Regions from separate parts of the Nocardia sp. NPDC058058 genome, predicted to be linked through region 3. Evidence: riboswitches for the same ligand, from Rfam matches in the RefSeq annotation. Region 3 holds a riboswitch; each other region holds the start of a gene.

Region 1 (4,741 bases), 680 kb from region 3:
GTCCGCGCCACCGTCGCCGTTACCGCACGCGCCGACGAACAGGCCCAGGATCGCGACCGCGAGCGCGGTGCTTATCCGTCTGCGACGACTCGACAAAGACATGACATTCCTTCACTTGGGGACGACGCGTCAGAGCGCGTGCGAGAGAAAAGCTTTGGTGCGCTCATGCGCGGGCTCGTCGAAAACCTGGGCGGGCGGGCCCTGTTCGACTATTCGCCCGGCGTCCAGCAGCACGACGGTGTCGGCCACCTCGCGGGCGAAACCCAGTTCGTGCGTGACGATCACCAGCGTGGAACCCGACCGCGCCAGATCCCGGATGACATCGAGCACCTCGCCGACCAGCTGCGGATCCAGCGCGGAGGTGGGCTCGTCGAACAACAGCACCTGCGGGCGCAGGGCCAGCGCGCGGGCGATCGCCACCCGCTGCTGCTGACCACCGGACAGTCGGCGCGGATACTCATCGGCCTTGTCCGCCAAGCCGACTCGCTCCAGCCACCGCGCGGCCTCGGCACGCGCCTCGGCCTTGGGCCGGCCGAGCGCGCCGATCAGCGCGAAGGCCACATTGTCCCGAACCGTCTTGTGCGGGAAGAGATTGAAGTTCTGGAAGACGAATCCGATGCGCGAACGCTGACGCAGGATCTCGCGCTCGGGCAGCTCGTGCAGTCGATTGCCCCGGCGGCGGTAGCCGACCAGTTCACCGCCCACCCGGACGGTGCCGGCATCCACCTTCTCCAGGTGGTTGATGGTGCGCAACAGGGTCGACTTGCCGGAACCGGACGCACCGAGGATCACGGTGACCTCGCCGGTGCGCACCGCCAGATCCACCCCGCCGAGCACCTCGAGGTCGCCGAAAGACTTTCGAATGCCGCGCAATTCGACCGCGTACTCGCTCATCGCGCACTGCCCTTCGCGAAGTGGCGTTCGATGTAGTACTGCGCGACATTCAGGATCGAGGTGAGCACGATGTACCAGACCGTCGCCACCATGAGCAGCGGCACCACCCGGCCATTGCGGCCGAAGATCACCTGCACCTGGTAGAACAACTCCGCGATCGCCATCGTCGAGACGATCGAGGTGCCCTTGAACAGGCTGATCACCTCATTGGCGGCATTGGGCAGAATGCCGCGCATGGCCTGCGGCGCGATCACCCCGAAGAACTGCCTGTGCCAGGGCAACCCGAGCGATTTGGCCGCCTCCCACTGCCCCTGATCCACCGAAATGATCCCGGCGCGAATGATTTCCGCCGAATACGCGGCCTGATGCAGCGCCAAACCGATGACTGCGGCGGTGAATCCGCTGATCACACCGTTCACGTCGAAGGTGTAGAACGCCGGTCCGAAAGGCACGCCCAGCGACAGCGTCTTGTACAGGTACGCGATATTGAACCAGAACAGCAATTGCACGATCAGCGGAATGGACCGGAACAACCAGATGTAGGCCCACGAAAGAGCCTGTAGCACCGGGTTTTTCGACAGGCGGCCGATCGCAAGCCAGACGCCGAGGAAGAAGCCGAGCAGGGTGCCCCAGAACGTCAGCTCGATGGTCACCTTCAGTGCCGAGAGCACCGAGGCGGCCGTGATGTACTGCGCGAACGTGGACCAGTCCCAGCCCGGATTCACGGCCAGGCCGTGCGCGAACTGCGCGACCACCAGCAGCGCGATACCGCCTGCCACCCAGCGCCACGGATGCCGGGTGGGTGCGACGGTCAGCGCGCCGTCGTCATGATGTGCGTCCTCCTCCCGGGAATCGGGCGGCGCGGCAAGGGTACTCATGTGGATCTGTCCTCCATCGGTCCCGGCGGTAGCACCCGCACCCGAATCGGGGGGTTGCTGCGACTTCTACGAGCCAGGTCTCTCGGTCGCTCTGGATGGTGAGGATGACGTTACGAGCCGGTCCGGCGACTGTCGCCGGTCCGGATCAACGTGAATTCAATGGCGCGGCAATGATTTCAGCGGAGGGCCGCAGCCAACGGCCTCAGCTGGCGGCCTCGGTCAGTCCCGGCGGCGCGCCGTCGTGCAGCGAACGGAATCCGCTGCGATGGAATACCAGCGGCTCGGTATCGGGATGCGCGGTCAGCCGATGCACCCGCAACAGCACCACCGCGTGATCGCCCGCCGGAACCTGTTCGTGCACAGAGGCTTCCAGCCAGGCGCTGGCGCCCGCGATGAACGCGGCATTGCCGTGCCCGCTGCGCAGTTCCACATCCCGGAAGCGGTCACCGTTGCGCGAACTCAGACTGCGCGCCGCGGCCTGCTGTTCGGTCCCGAGCAGGCTCAGCCCCAGCAGTGACGCCTTCTCCAGCCGCGGCCAGGTCTCCGAGGAGTACTGCACGCACAGCGATACCAGCGGCGGGTCCAGCGACACCGGCACGAAGGTGCTCACCACCATGCCGTGCGGTACCCCGCCGATCCGCGCGCAGACCGCCACCACTCCACTGGGGAAGTGCGCGAAGGTCTTTCGCAGATCCGCCCCATCCACCGTCGTGAGTGCGGCCGCATCGCCGCGAATCGAGGTCAGCTCACCCATCACCCCAGTGCACCACCGCGGGCGCACTCCGGACACCATTGGATTCACGGAGATCGCAAGGAAATACGACGAACCCGCTCGGTCGTTCGACCGAGCGGGTTCCATCCATCCTCGCGGTGCCATCCGTTCCGGCCGGGACCATCGGCGGAACGGATGCGTCCGGACTACTTGGCGGGCTGCACCGAGGGCTGGTTGATGGTGGTGAAGTACTGCGCGGCAGCCAGAATCGCGACCGGGGCGGTCACGAACAGCTGGCCCGCCAGGGTGCCGAGGAACCCGATGACGCTCATGCCGACGATGCAACCGAACACCGCGCCGCCCAGGGCGCCGAACATGGCGGTCAGCGCACCGGTCACGGTGGCCAGGGTGGCGCCGCCGATGAGGCAGCCGACGGCCGCGCCGCCGATGCCACCGACCAGGGTGCCGATGGTGGCGCCCATCGCGACGGTGTCCTTCAGGCGGTTCCAGGCGGCCTGCTCACGGTCGTAGTCGGTCTTCCACGGAGCCTGGTTCTCATAGGGCAGCGCGACCGGCTGGTAGACAGCCTTGTCGACATCGAACTCCGGGGTCAGGGTCGCGGTGCGATCCTTGATCTCGGCCGCGATCGGGAAGACGAAATCGTCCACCCGGAAACTCAGTTCGGAACCCGCGACCGTGGCGCCATTGGCGGCCTTGATCTTGAACACACCATCCTCGACCACCAGCGAACCCGCATCGGTGTGAATGACCGTATTCGTCTGGGAATTGGTGGCCGTGAAATTGATTGCGGCCGAATCCGATTCAGGAGCGGCATTGACCGTGCCCGCGGACACGCCCAGAGCTGCCGTCACCAAAACGGCGACAGCAGCGAATTTACTCATCTTCATGTACTGCTTCCCTCATCTCTCGTGCAGTGCGTCGGCCAGCATCGAGCAAGACGGGGCCGCGCGGGAGTCTTGCAACCCTGATGATTCGAAGTATTGACAAGCAACGGCCCCCGCTCGAATTGTGTGAGCGGGGGCCGTGCCGTGAAACTGTGAAACCGTGAAACTACTTCGCCGGCGCCTGCAGCGTCGGCTGGTTGATGGTGGTGAAGTAGTTGAACGCGGCGATGATCGCGACCGGAGCGGTCACCAGGATCTGGCCCGCGAGGGTGCCCAGGAAGCCGATAACGCTCATGCCGGCGATGCAGCCGACGATGCCCGCCGGGAGCGCACCGAACATGGCGGTCAGGGCGCCGGTCAGCACCGCCCCCGCGACGCCGCCGATGACGCAACCGACAGCCGCGCCGCCGATGCCGCCGACCAGGGTGCCGATGGTGGCGCCCATGGTGATGGTCTGGGTCATGCGGTTCCAGGCGGCCTGCTCACGGTCGTAATCCGACTTCCAGGGAGCCTGGTTCTCGTACGGCAGGTTGATGGGCTTGTAAACACCCTTGTCCGCGACGAATTCGGGGGTCAGGGTCGCGGTGTGATCCTTGATCTCCGCGGCGATCGGGAAGACGTAGTCATCCACCCGGAAGCTGAGCTCGGTGCCGGCCACGGTGGTGCCGTTGGCAGCCTTGATCTTGAAGACACCGTCCTCGACGACCATGGAACCGGCATCGGTCCGGATGACCGTGTTGGTATCGGTATTGGTGGCGGTGTAGTTGATGGCACCGGCGTCGGCGGCCTCGGGGGCAGCTCCCGCAGTACCGGTGGCGACGCCGAGAGCAGCGATCACCAGCGCCGCGGTGGCGGCGAATTTCTTCGAAAGCATTTTTTCGGTTTTCCTCATCAGGGATCCGCAGGGGGAACGAGGGAATCGAAACCCGTTGACGCGAACATGAGATTGCCCGAGGATGCCGCGAACATGAACACTGTCGCGGCAACCTCGGGCAAACCGCCCCGAATTATTTACCGGGGGCGACGAACGGGGTGTTGATGGTTGTGAAGTACTGCGCCGCGGCGAGAATCGCGACCGGCGCGGTGATGAACAGCTGACCCACCAAGGTGCCCAGGAAGCCGACCGCGGCAACACCCGCGATGCAGCCGACCACGGCGGCCGGGAGCGCACCGAACATGGCGGTCAGCGCACCGGTCAGGGTCGCGCTCACCGCACCGCCGAGCACGCAGCCGATGGCCGCGCCGGCGATGCCGCCGACTGCGGTACCGATGGTGGCGCCCGCACTGATGGTGCTGGTCAGACGGCTCCAGGCGGCCTGCTCACGGTCGTACTCGGTCTTCCACGGGGCCTG
Region 2 (4,741 bases), 1.7 Mb from region 3:
GGCGTGACCCAGGGCACGAAACACCCCCGCCGCGCATAGCTCGACTGGGGTGCGAATTCGAACGGATCAGACTCCGACGTGCACGTGCTCGGAACCCTCGAGCAGATTCTCCGGCTTGTCCCGGATCATGAACGCGATGATCGGAATGGTCAGCAGGAAGAAGCCCGCGCCCGCGTAGAACGCGATGTCGTACCCGTGGATCGAGGCGCGCGCCACCACATTGTCGATGGTCGGGTGATTGCGGGCATACCGCTCGGTCGCCTGCACCGACAGCGTCATCAACAGTGCGGTGCCGATGGAACCGCCGACCTGCTGCGCCGCGTTCAACAGCGCCGAGGCCACACCGGAATCCTTGTCATCGACCTGATGCAGCGCGGTGGTCTGCATGGCCACGAACAAGCCGCCCATACCGAGCGCGATCAACAGGATCGCGGGCAGCACATGGGTGGCATAGCTGTCCCCGAGCTCGAGCTGCGCCAGGTAGAGCAGCCCGGCGGTGCCGAACAGCGCGCCGACCAACATCACCGGCCGCGGTCCGAGCTTGGGCAGCACCGCGCTGGCGATACCGGCCGAGATGACGATGCCGAGCGGGAAGGGCAGGAACGCCGCGCCCGCCTTGAGCGCCGAGTACCCGAGGGTGATCTGCAGGTAGAAGCTCAGGTTCAAGAACATGGCGAACATGGCGATCGGGGTGATGAGCGCGACCAGGAAGGACCCGCCGCGATTGATTTCACCCGGAATACGCAGTGGCAGCAGCGGATTCGCGGTACGCCGCTCGATGGCGACGAACGCGATCAGCAGCGCCACACCCACGCCCAGCAGCGACAGGGTGCTGGTCGCGCCCCAGCCGTCATCGGCCGCGCGGCTGAAGCCGTAGACCACCGAGACCAGGCCGAGCGTCGCGGTGATCGCGCCGGGCAGGTCGTACCCGCCGGTGCGCGGGGCCGGAACGTCCTTGATGACGAACGCGATGGCGCCGGCGAACGCCAGCAGCGCGATGGGGGTGTTCACCAGCAGGCACCAGCGCCAGCTGGCGTATTCGGTGAGCGCGCCGCCGACGATGAGGCCGATGGCCGCGCCGCCCGCCGAGACGCCCGCGAACACGCCGAACGCCCGCGCACGCTCCTTGGCCTCGGTGAAGGTCACCGACACCAGGGACAGTGCCGCCGGAGCCAGCAGCGCGCCGAACGCGCCCTGCAAACCGCGTCCGATGAACAGTTCCGCGGTGTTCTGTGCCAGACCGGCCAGCCCGGAGGCCGCGGCGAAGCCGATCAGGCCGATCAGGAAGATGCGGCGGCGGCCGAGGTAATCCGCGAGCCGCCCGCCGAGCAGCAGCAGGCCACCGAAGATCAGCGTGTACGCGGTGAGCACCCACTGCCGGTTGCCGTCACTGATGCCCAGGTCCTGCTGGGCGAAGGGCAGGGAGATGGTGACGATGGTCGCGTCGAGCACCACCATCAGCTGGGCCATGGCGATCACGCCCAGCGCCAGCCAGCGCTTGGAAGCGCCTGCCTGACTTGATGTTTCGTTGGGCGCGTCGATCGCGGTCCCAGTGGTCATGCCGTCTCCTCGGGAGTGGTTCGAACAGCTCGCTCCATCGTGGCACCGGCCGACATTTGGCGTCAAGAGAAAAGTGTCGCAATCAGACAGTTGGCCGTTAACGTCACAATCCTGTCCGACGGCTATACAATGACGGCATGGCCGAGTCGTCGACGATCGCTGATTCCCCACAGCGGCAGCACACCCTGGAACGGCACCGCCCGGGCCTGCGCGAGCGCAAGAAGCAGCAGACCCGGACGCGAATCATCGATGTGGCGCTGCGGCTGTGCGACACACAGGGGTTCGACGCCACCACCGTGGAACAGATCGCCGATGAGGCCGATGTCTCACCGCGCACCATCAACCGCTACTTCGACAGCAAAGAGGCGATCGTCATCGCCCCCGTCGAGGACATGGGCAAGGCCCTGGCCGAACAGCTGCGCGCCCAGCCGATCACCGGCAATGAACTGCAAGCCCTGCTCGATGCCTTCCGGGCCACCGTCGAACAGGTCATCGACGGCGACAATCCCGCACCCTTCCGCTGGTTCCAGCAGATGCAGCGCATCTCACAGAACAACGCCACGGTGCGCGCGGAAAGCCTGTCCGCCGCCGACACCAAGACCCTGTCCATGACCACCGTGCTGGGCGAACGCCTGCGCATGGACCCCAATTCCATGCCGGTGCGGCTCATTTCGACCACCTGGCACGGCATCGTGCGCGTGGGCATGGAGTGCGAGTTCGACGCCGCCTCCGAATTCCCGGATTGCTCCAGCGCCGGATCGGCCCGCGAGCTCATGGACAACGTCACGGCCGCCTACAACGAGTTCATTCGCAGCTGCGCCCTCCCCGTCGCCGAGGCTATTGCGCCGCCCCGTTAGAATCTGCGCCAAGGTCAAGAGCATCAGCGCCAAGCCCCGGCTCGCTGATCGGCAACCCTCCAGCAGCGGCGGGGTGCTCCGGGTGAAGACCAGGCGCTCGAAGGCCGAGCGCAAGCGCACTGTAGGAGGACCCGAGATGTGTTGTTGTCGAAGCCAATTCGCCTTCCGATAACGTCCGCCTCCGCCGATTCCGGCGACCTTTCCACCTGGAGCACGACATGAGTGACTCGACCGCGCCCTCCGCCTCCCCCGCGAACGGCGATACGGATCCCGCCAACTGGTCCTTCGAGACCAGGCAGGTCCACTCCGGCCAAGCCCCCGACGCCGCCACCGGCGCGCGCGCCCTGCCGATCTACCAGACCACCTCGTACGCGTTCCGCGATACCGATCACGCCGCCGCGCTGTTCGGGCTCGCCGAGCCGGGCAATATCTACACACGCATCATGAACCCCACCCAGGACGTGGTGGAGCAGCGCATCGCCGCGCTGGAGGGCGGTGTGGCGGCCCTGCTGCTGGCCTCCGGGCAGGCCGCGGAGACCTACGCGATCCTGAACCTCGCGCAGGCGGGCGATCACATCGTGTCCAGCCCGCACCTGTACGGCGGCACCTACAACCTCTTCCACTACTCGCTGCCCAAGCTGGGCATCGAGGTCAGCTTCGTGGACGATCCGGATGATCTGGCGCAGTGGGAAGCGGCCGTGCGGCCCAATACCAAGGCGTTCTACGGCGAGACCGTCGCGAACCCGAGCAGCTCGATTCTGGATATCCCGGGCATCGCGGGCGTCGCGCACGCCGCCGGTGTGCCGCTGATCGTGGACAACACGGTCGCCACGCCGTACCTGATCCAGCCGCTCGCGCACGGCGCGGACATCGTGGTGCATTCGGCGACCAAGTACCTGGGCGGGCACGGTTCGGCCGTCGCGGGTGTGATCGTGGACGGCGGCACCTTCGACTGGACCGTCACCGACGCCGAGGGCAAGTCGCGGTTCCCGGGGTTCACCACCGCCGATCCCAGCTACCACGGTGTGGTCTTCGCGGATCTGGGCGCACCGGCGTACGCGCTCAAGGCGCGCGTGCAGTTGCTGCGCGATCTGGGTGCGGCCGTCGCGCCGTTCAACGCGTTCCTGATCGCCCAGGGCATCGAGACGCTGAGCCTGCGGGTGGAGCGGCACGTATCCAACGCGCAGGCGGTCGCGGAGTTCCTGGCGCAGCAGCCGGGCATCGAGAAGGTGTACTACGCGGGACTTTCCGACTCCCCCTGGTTCGAGCGTGGCAAACAGCTGGCACCCAAGGGCGTCGGCGCGATCGTGTCCTTCGAACTGGCCGGCGGTGTCGATGCGGGCAAGAAGTTCGTGGACGCTCTCGTGCTGCACAGCCATGTCGCTAACATCGGGGATGTGCGTTCGCTCGTGATTCACCCCGCCTCGACCACCCACTCCCAGCTGACGCCGCAGGAGCAGCTCGCTTCCGGCGTCACCCCAGGTCTGGTGCGGTTGGCCGTGGGCATCGAGGGAATCGACGACATTCTGGCGGATCTGCGCAACGGACTTACGGCGGCCGCGAGTTGACCGCCGATACGGATTCGAAGACCACCGTCCCGACCGCGGCGGCGCTACTACCGCCGCCGGACGGGACGCTCGCCAGCTTCTCCATCGGGGATGTGGCACTGGAGAGCGGCGCCGTCATTCCCGATGTGACGCTGGCCGTGCAACGCTGGGGCGAACTATCCCCGACCGCCGATAACGTGGTGCTCGTGGAGCACGCGCTCACCGGCGACTCGCATGTGGTCGGCCCGGCGGATGTGCATCACGACTCCGCCGGTTGGTGGGACGGGACCATCGGTCCCGGCAAGGCCGTCGACACCCGGGAATGGTGTGTCATCGCGATCAACGTGCTCGGCGGCTGTAAGGGCAGCACCGGCCCGTCCTCGCTGGCGCCGGATGGAAAAGCTTGGGGCGGAAGGTTTCCCGAGTACACCATTCGCGATCAGGTGACCGCGGAGGCGCAGTTCTTCGATCTGCTCGGCATCGACCGATTGGCCGCCGTGGTCGGCGGGTCCATGGGCGGTATGCGGGTGCTGGAGTGGATGATCGGCTATCCGGAACGGGTCGGGGCGGCACTGGTGCTCGCGGCCAGCGCCCGCGCCACCGCGGATCAGCTGGGGCAGCAGACCACGCAGATCGCCATCATCAAGTCCGATCCGGACTGGCAGGGCGGCAACTACTACGGCACCGGGCGCGCCCCGATGACCGGTATGGGACTGGCCCGCCGCATGGCGCACCTGACCTACCGCGCCGAGGCCGAACTCGACCACCGTTTCGAGA
Region 3 (4,741 bases):
GTCATCTCCGGTCTGGAAGCCGGTATGCGCACCATCCTGGTGACCACCGGCATCTCCACCCAGGCCACCGTCGAACAGTATCCGTACCGGCCCACCGCCGTACTGCACTCGGTCGCGGAACTCGTCGGCAAGACCAAGGCCCCGTTCGACGCCTGAAAGACGCTGCGATTACTCGGATTCGATGGCTTCGAGCGCGGCCGACAGGTCGGTGAGCGAATCCACGATCCGGGTGAAGCGCTCGATACCCAGCTCGGCCACCAGCCGCGCGGACATCTCGGCGTGCTGCGGATTGATGCGCCGCACCGCCGCATGACCCGCCGCGGTACCGGCCACCAGCTTGGCACGCTTATGCTGCGGATTCGGGCGGTACTCGGCAAAACCCTTCTCCACCAGCAGATCCGCGATGCGCTGCACGCTCTGCCTGGTGATGCCCATCTCGCGGGCGATGCCCGCCACCGGCAGCGGCTCGTGCAGCACCGCGCCCAGCACCTGCCACCAGGCCGCGGTGAGCCCGGCCGGACCGGCCAATTCCTCTGCGATGGCCAGGAATTGGCCGTTCAGCTTGAAAGACGTGATCGCCGCCGTACTGAAGAGATCCTGTTCGGTGCGGGTCATGCCGTCGCCACCGCGCGGCTCTCCTCGTATTCGGCCAGCGCGAAGAAGCCCGCCGGATCGTTCTTGCCATAGAGCAGATACCAGGCCTCGAGGATGTGCGGTTCGAAGATATCCAGCCGGCCCAGAATGGCGCGGGCGAAATCGACCGGCAGGGTGCCGCTGGCGGTGATGAGATCACCGTCGGTCACGGCGGGCTCGTAGACGAAGTCCGCGCCACCCGAATATCCGCTCATGGCAAGGTATTCCGCCGCATTGCTGGTGTGCCTGCGGCCGTCCAGCAGACCCGCGCTCGCCAGGCCGAAGGTCGCGCCGCAGATGGCGGCGACCGGGACACCGGCGGCGAGGAAATCGCGCGCCTTATCGGCGAAGGCATTCAGCGCACCGGCTTCCCAGGTGGCCGAGCCGGGCAGGATCAGCATGGCGCTGTCGGACGGGGAGAGTTCGTCGAGGGTCAGATCCGGCGTGACCCGCACACCCCCCATGGAGACGACGGAATCCTTTGTGGCGCCGACGGTTCGGACCTGCCACTCCCCCGGCTCGCGATGCCACAGCGGGCGGTTGATGTGCGCGGTGGCGAAGCCGGGCTCCCAATCGGAGAAGGTGTCGTACACGGCCAGGTGAACTGTTTTCGTCATGACAGCATCCTGTCATGTTTGACAGCAAGCTGTCAATAGCCGCAATCCTTCGGACTCCGACCGAAACGACAAAGGGCCGGAACCGTCGATGACGGTTCCGGCCCTCGGGGCTTCCTATCAGGCCAGTGCCCGGCCCAGATCGTTCAGCAGATCCTCGACATCCTCGAGACCGATCGAAATCCGCAGCACACCATCGGAAAGACCGATGGCCGCACGGCCTTCCGGACCCATGGCGCGATGCGTCGTGGTCGCCGGATGCGTGATCAGCGTCTTGGAATCACCGAGGTTGTTCGAGATATCGATGATGCGCAGGCCGTTGAGGACCTCGAAGGCGCGCTTCTTGGCCGCTTCGGCCTGCGCCTTCAATTCGAAGGTCACCACGGTGCCACCGCCGGACATCTGACTCCGGGCCAGCTCGTACTGCGGATGCGACTTCAGGAACGGGTACTTCACCCAGGCCACGGCCGGATGCAGTTCCAGGAACTCGGCAATGCGCAGCGCCGACTCGGTGGACTGGCGCACGCGCAGCGGCATGGTCTCCAGACCCTTGAGCAGCGTCCAGGCATTGAACGGGCTCAGCGCCGGACCGGTATGGCGCATAAGGGTTTTCACCGGGCCGTCGATGTACTCCTTCGACCCGAGGATCGCGCCGCCGAGCACCCGGCCCTGACCGTCGATGTGCTTGGTGCCGGAGTAGACCAGCACATCCGCGCCGAGATCGAAACCGCGCTGCAGCAGCGGGGTGGCGAAGACGTTGTCCAGCACCACCTTCGCGCCCGCCTTATGCGCGAGATCGCAGACCGCGCGCACATCGACCAGCGATTGCATTGGATTGGAAGGGGTTTCGAAGAACACGGCCTGGGTCGGCACCGACAGCGCCTCTTCCCACTGCGCCAGATCCTCACCGTCGACGAACACGGTCTCCACGCCCCAGCGCGGCAGAATCTCATTGGCCACCACGAAACACGAGCCGAACAGGCTGCGCGCGGCCACCAGGCGATCACCCGCGGCGAGCAGCGCACCCAGCGCCGTGAACACCGCGGACATACCGCTCGCGGTGGCGAAGCACGCCTCCGCGCCGTCGAGCAGGCGCAGGCGCTCCTCGAACATGGCGACCGTCGGATTGCCGTAGCGCGAGTACACGAAGTGCTCGATCTCGCCGGTGAACGCGGCCTCGGCGGCCTCGGCGCTCTCGTAGACGAAACCCGAGTTCAGGAACAGCGCCTCGGAGGTCTCGTCATAGCCGGAACGGCGCGTACCACCGCGCACGCCCAGCGTGGCCGGGCCGACGCCCTCGGGCAGCGGCCGCTCGAATGAACCACCGGTGATCATGACTGCCTCCACGGAAGCCCATCGGCGCGCCAGCCTTCGCTGCCGCGGTGACCCTGCGCGTCCAGCGCGCCTTCGAAACCCTCGAGGACATTGAAAGAAGGGGAGATGCCGATCGCCGTGGCGGCGGTGGCCGCGCCGATGGAGCGCTGACCGGAGCGACAGATGAAGATCACCGGCGCTTCCGAATCCGCGGCGCGCTCGGCCAGGGCCTGCTGAAGTTGGTCCGTGAAGCGCGAATTGGGGGTGCCGCTGGTGTCCACCCACTCGATCAGCGCGGTCGGCCGCCCGATGCCATTGGTGTCGGGGACCCCGACGAAGCGCCATTCGGCTTCGGTGCGCACATCGACCAGCACCGCATCCGGATTGTCCCGCAACAATTCCCACGCCTGCTTCGGCGAGATATCGCCCGCGTAGCTCACTTGTCGACCTCCTGTGAATCCGCACTTGCCGCACCGTTGCCCGATGCGCGGCCAGGTCGTCACCCGGAGCACCCCGCCGCGGAGGAGGGTTGCCGACCAGCCAGCCGGGGCTTGGCGCTGGTACTCATGACCTGGGATGAGATTGACCGAAAAAAGGCCCACCTGTCAAACCGTGCAGAGTGTCGCGGCGGGTCAGGAATCGCAGACCAGCCACAGACTGCCGGAACGGGTGAAGTGCCAGGTGGAGGTTGATTCCTTCCCGGCCGTATCGAAGGTGACCTGCGCGGTGGCCCGGTCCCCGGTCACCGCCGGATCGCCGAGTTTCACGAAGTCGAAGGCGGTACCGTCACCCGCCTTGGCGGGGGCGAGCGGGGAGCGTTCCTCGGTGAATCCGTCGCAGACCACGCGGGGGTCCAGTGTGCCGGTGGCGCTGCGGGATTGGAGGAACTTGCGGGAGGCCAGCTCGAGCCGGTCCGAATCTGTGACATTCTTCTCAACCGGCGAAACCAGGGCGGCGACCACGATTCCCACGATCACCAGCACCAGGACGCCCGCGGCGACCAGGAATGGCAGCATGCTGCGCGCACTGCTCTGATCGATCGGTATCTGCTGGTCGTCGGCATCTTCCATGACTCGATCATGCCCGGTCACGGCGGTGCGATCGGGCGCGACACCGGCATTTCACGCTGCTGGGCGTCCGCACAGTTGCGCGGCACCGGCGCGGGCGGGGGCTTCCGCCCACCGATAGAATCAGCAGAATTTCCGGTTGAAAACGGAAATAGCAGGACCACGCAGCAACGCTGCAGCTTCGGGGATTCCAATGAAGGGCACCCCGGGGCGAGGGCGTCAACTTAGCCTAAGCTAAGAAAGACGGCTGAGACTTGACGGCAAGATAGTTCAACCAAAGGGTGCGCCAAGAATGACCGAACAAGCAGCGACCCGCCCGCTTCGTATAGCGATCGTGGGCGCCGGCCCGGCCGGAATCTACGCGGCGGACGCGTTGATGAAATCCGACGCCGACGTGAGCATCGACCTGTACGAGCGGATGCCCGCGCCGTTCGGCCTGATCCGCTACGGCGTCGCCCCGGACCACCCGCGCATCAAGGGCATCATCACCGCCCTGCACAAGGTGCTGGACAAGCCGCAGGTGCGCCTGCTCGGCAATATCGACTACGGCGTCGACATCAACCTCGAAGATCTGCAGCGCTTCTACGACGCGGTCATCTTCTCCACCGGCGCCAACGCCGACCGCGCGCTCGAGGTCCCGGGCATCGAACTCGACGGCTCCTACGGCGCCGCGGACTTCGTCTCCTGGTACGACGGCCACCCGGACGTGCCGCGCGAATGGCCCCTCGAAGCCGAGAAGGTCGCGGTCCTGGGCGTCGGCAACGTGGCCCTGGATGTGGCGCGCGTGCTCGCCAAGACCGGCGACGAACTGCTGCCCACCGAGATCCCGCCGAACGTGTACGACGGTCTCAAGGAGAACAAGGCCCTGGAAGTGCACGTCTTCGGACGTCGCGGCCCGGCGCAGGCCAAGTTCACCCCGCTCGAGCTACGCGAACTCGATCACTCGCCGACCATCGAGGTCATCGTCGATCCCGAGGACATCGACTACGACGAGGGTTCCGAGGCCGCGCGCCGGCACTCCAAGCAGGTCGACATGATCTGCAACACCCTCGAGCAGTGGGCCATCCGCGACGTCGGCAACCGCCCGCACAAGCTCTTCCTGCACTTCTTCGA

What was found. A riboswitch is a leader RNA that binds a small molecule or an ion and turns the genes downstream of it on or off. The one in region 3 is predicted to bind S-adenosylmethionine.
Region 1: linked by a shared signal. The riboswitch ahead of ACFVUS_RS20075 (amino acid ABC transporter permease) and the one ahead of ACFVUS_RS23140 (rhodanese-like domain-containing protein) in region 3 are both predicted to bind S-adenosylmethionine.
Region 2: linked by a shared signal. The riboswitch ahead of ACFVUS_RS16025 (bifunctional o-acetylhomoserine/o-acetylserine sulfhydrylase) and the one ahead of ACFVUS_RS23140 (rhodanese-like domain-containing protein) in region 3 are both predicted to bind S-adenosylmethionine.

The regions. Positions count from the first base shown of each region.
Region 1 covers NZ_JBHVSA010000002.1:1,171,560-1,176,300, forward strand. Annotated here, with positions in the region: gene ACFVUS_RS20065 (transporter substrate-binding domain-containing protein) at 1-102, opposite strand, end outside; gene ACFVUS_RS20070 (amino acid ABC transporter ATP-binding protein) at 130-894, opposite strand; gene ACFVUS_RS20075 (amino acid ABC transporter permease) at 891-1,772, opposite strand; SAM riboswitch class I at 1,783-1,874, opposite strand; gene ACFVUS_RS20080 (flavin reductase family protein) at 1,975-2,526, opposite strand; gene ACFVUS_RS20085 (hypothetical protein) at 2,691-3,392, opposite strand; gene ACFVUS_RS20090 (hypothetical protein) at 3,556-4,263, opposite strand; gene ACFVUS_RS20095 (hypothetical protein) at 4,397-4,741, opposite strand, start outside.
Region 2 covers NZ_JBHVSA010000002.1:185,020-189,760, forward strand. Annotated here, with positions in the region: gene ACFVUS_RS16015 (MFS transporter) at 67-1,560, opposite strand; gene ACFVUS_RS16020 (TetR/AcrR family transcriptional regulator) at 1,698-2,417, shown strand; SAM riboswitch class IV at 2,430-2,540, shown strand; gene ACFVUS_RS16025 (bifunctional o-acetylhomoserine/o-acetylserine sulfhydrylase) at 2,636-3,985, shown strand; gene ACFVUS_RS16030 (homoserine O-acetyltransferase) at 3,982-4,741, shown strand, end outside.
Region 3 covers NZ_JBHVSA010000002.1:1,850,847-1,855,587, reverse strand. Annotated here, with positions in the region: gene ACFVUS_RS23160 (HAD-IIA family hydrolase) at 1-156, shown strand, start outside; gene ACFVUS_RS23155 (MarR family winged helix-turn-helix transcriptional regulator) at 169-615, opposite strand; gene ACFVUS_RS23150 (type 1 glutamine amidotransferase family protein) at 612-1,250, opposite strand; gene ACFVUS_RS23145 (O-succinylhomoserine sulfhydrylase) at 1,368-2,582, opposite strand; gene ACFVUS_RS23140 (rhodanese-like domain-containing protein) at 2,579-3,001, opposite strand; SAM riboswitch class IV at 3,018-3,133, opposite strand; gene ACFVUS_RS23135 (hypothetical protein) at 3,194-3,631, opposite strand; gene ACFVUS_RS23130 (FAD-dependent oxidoreductase) at 3,921-4,741, shown strand, end outside.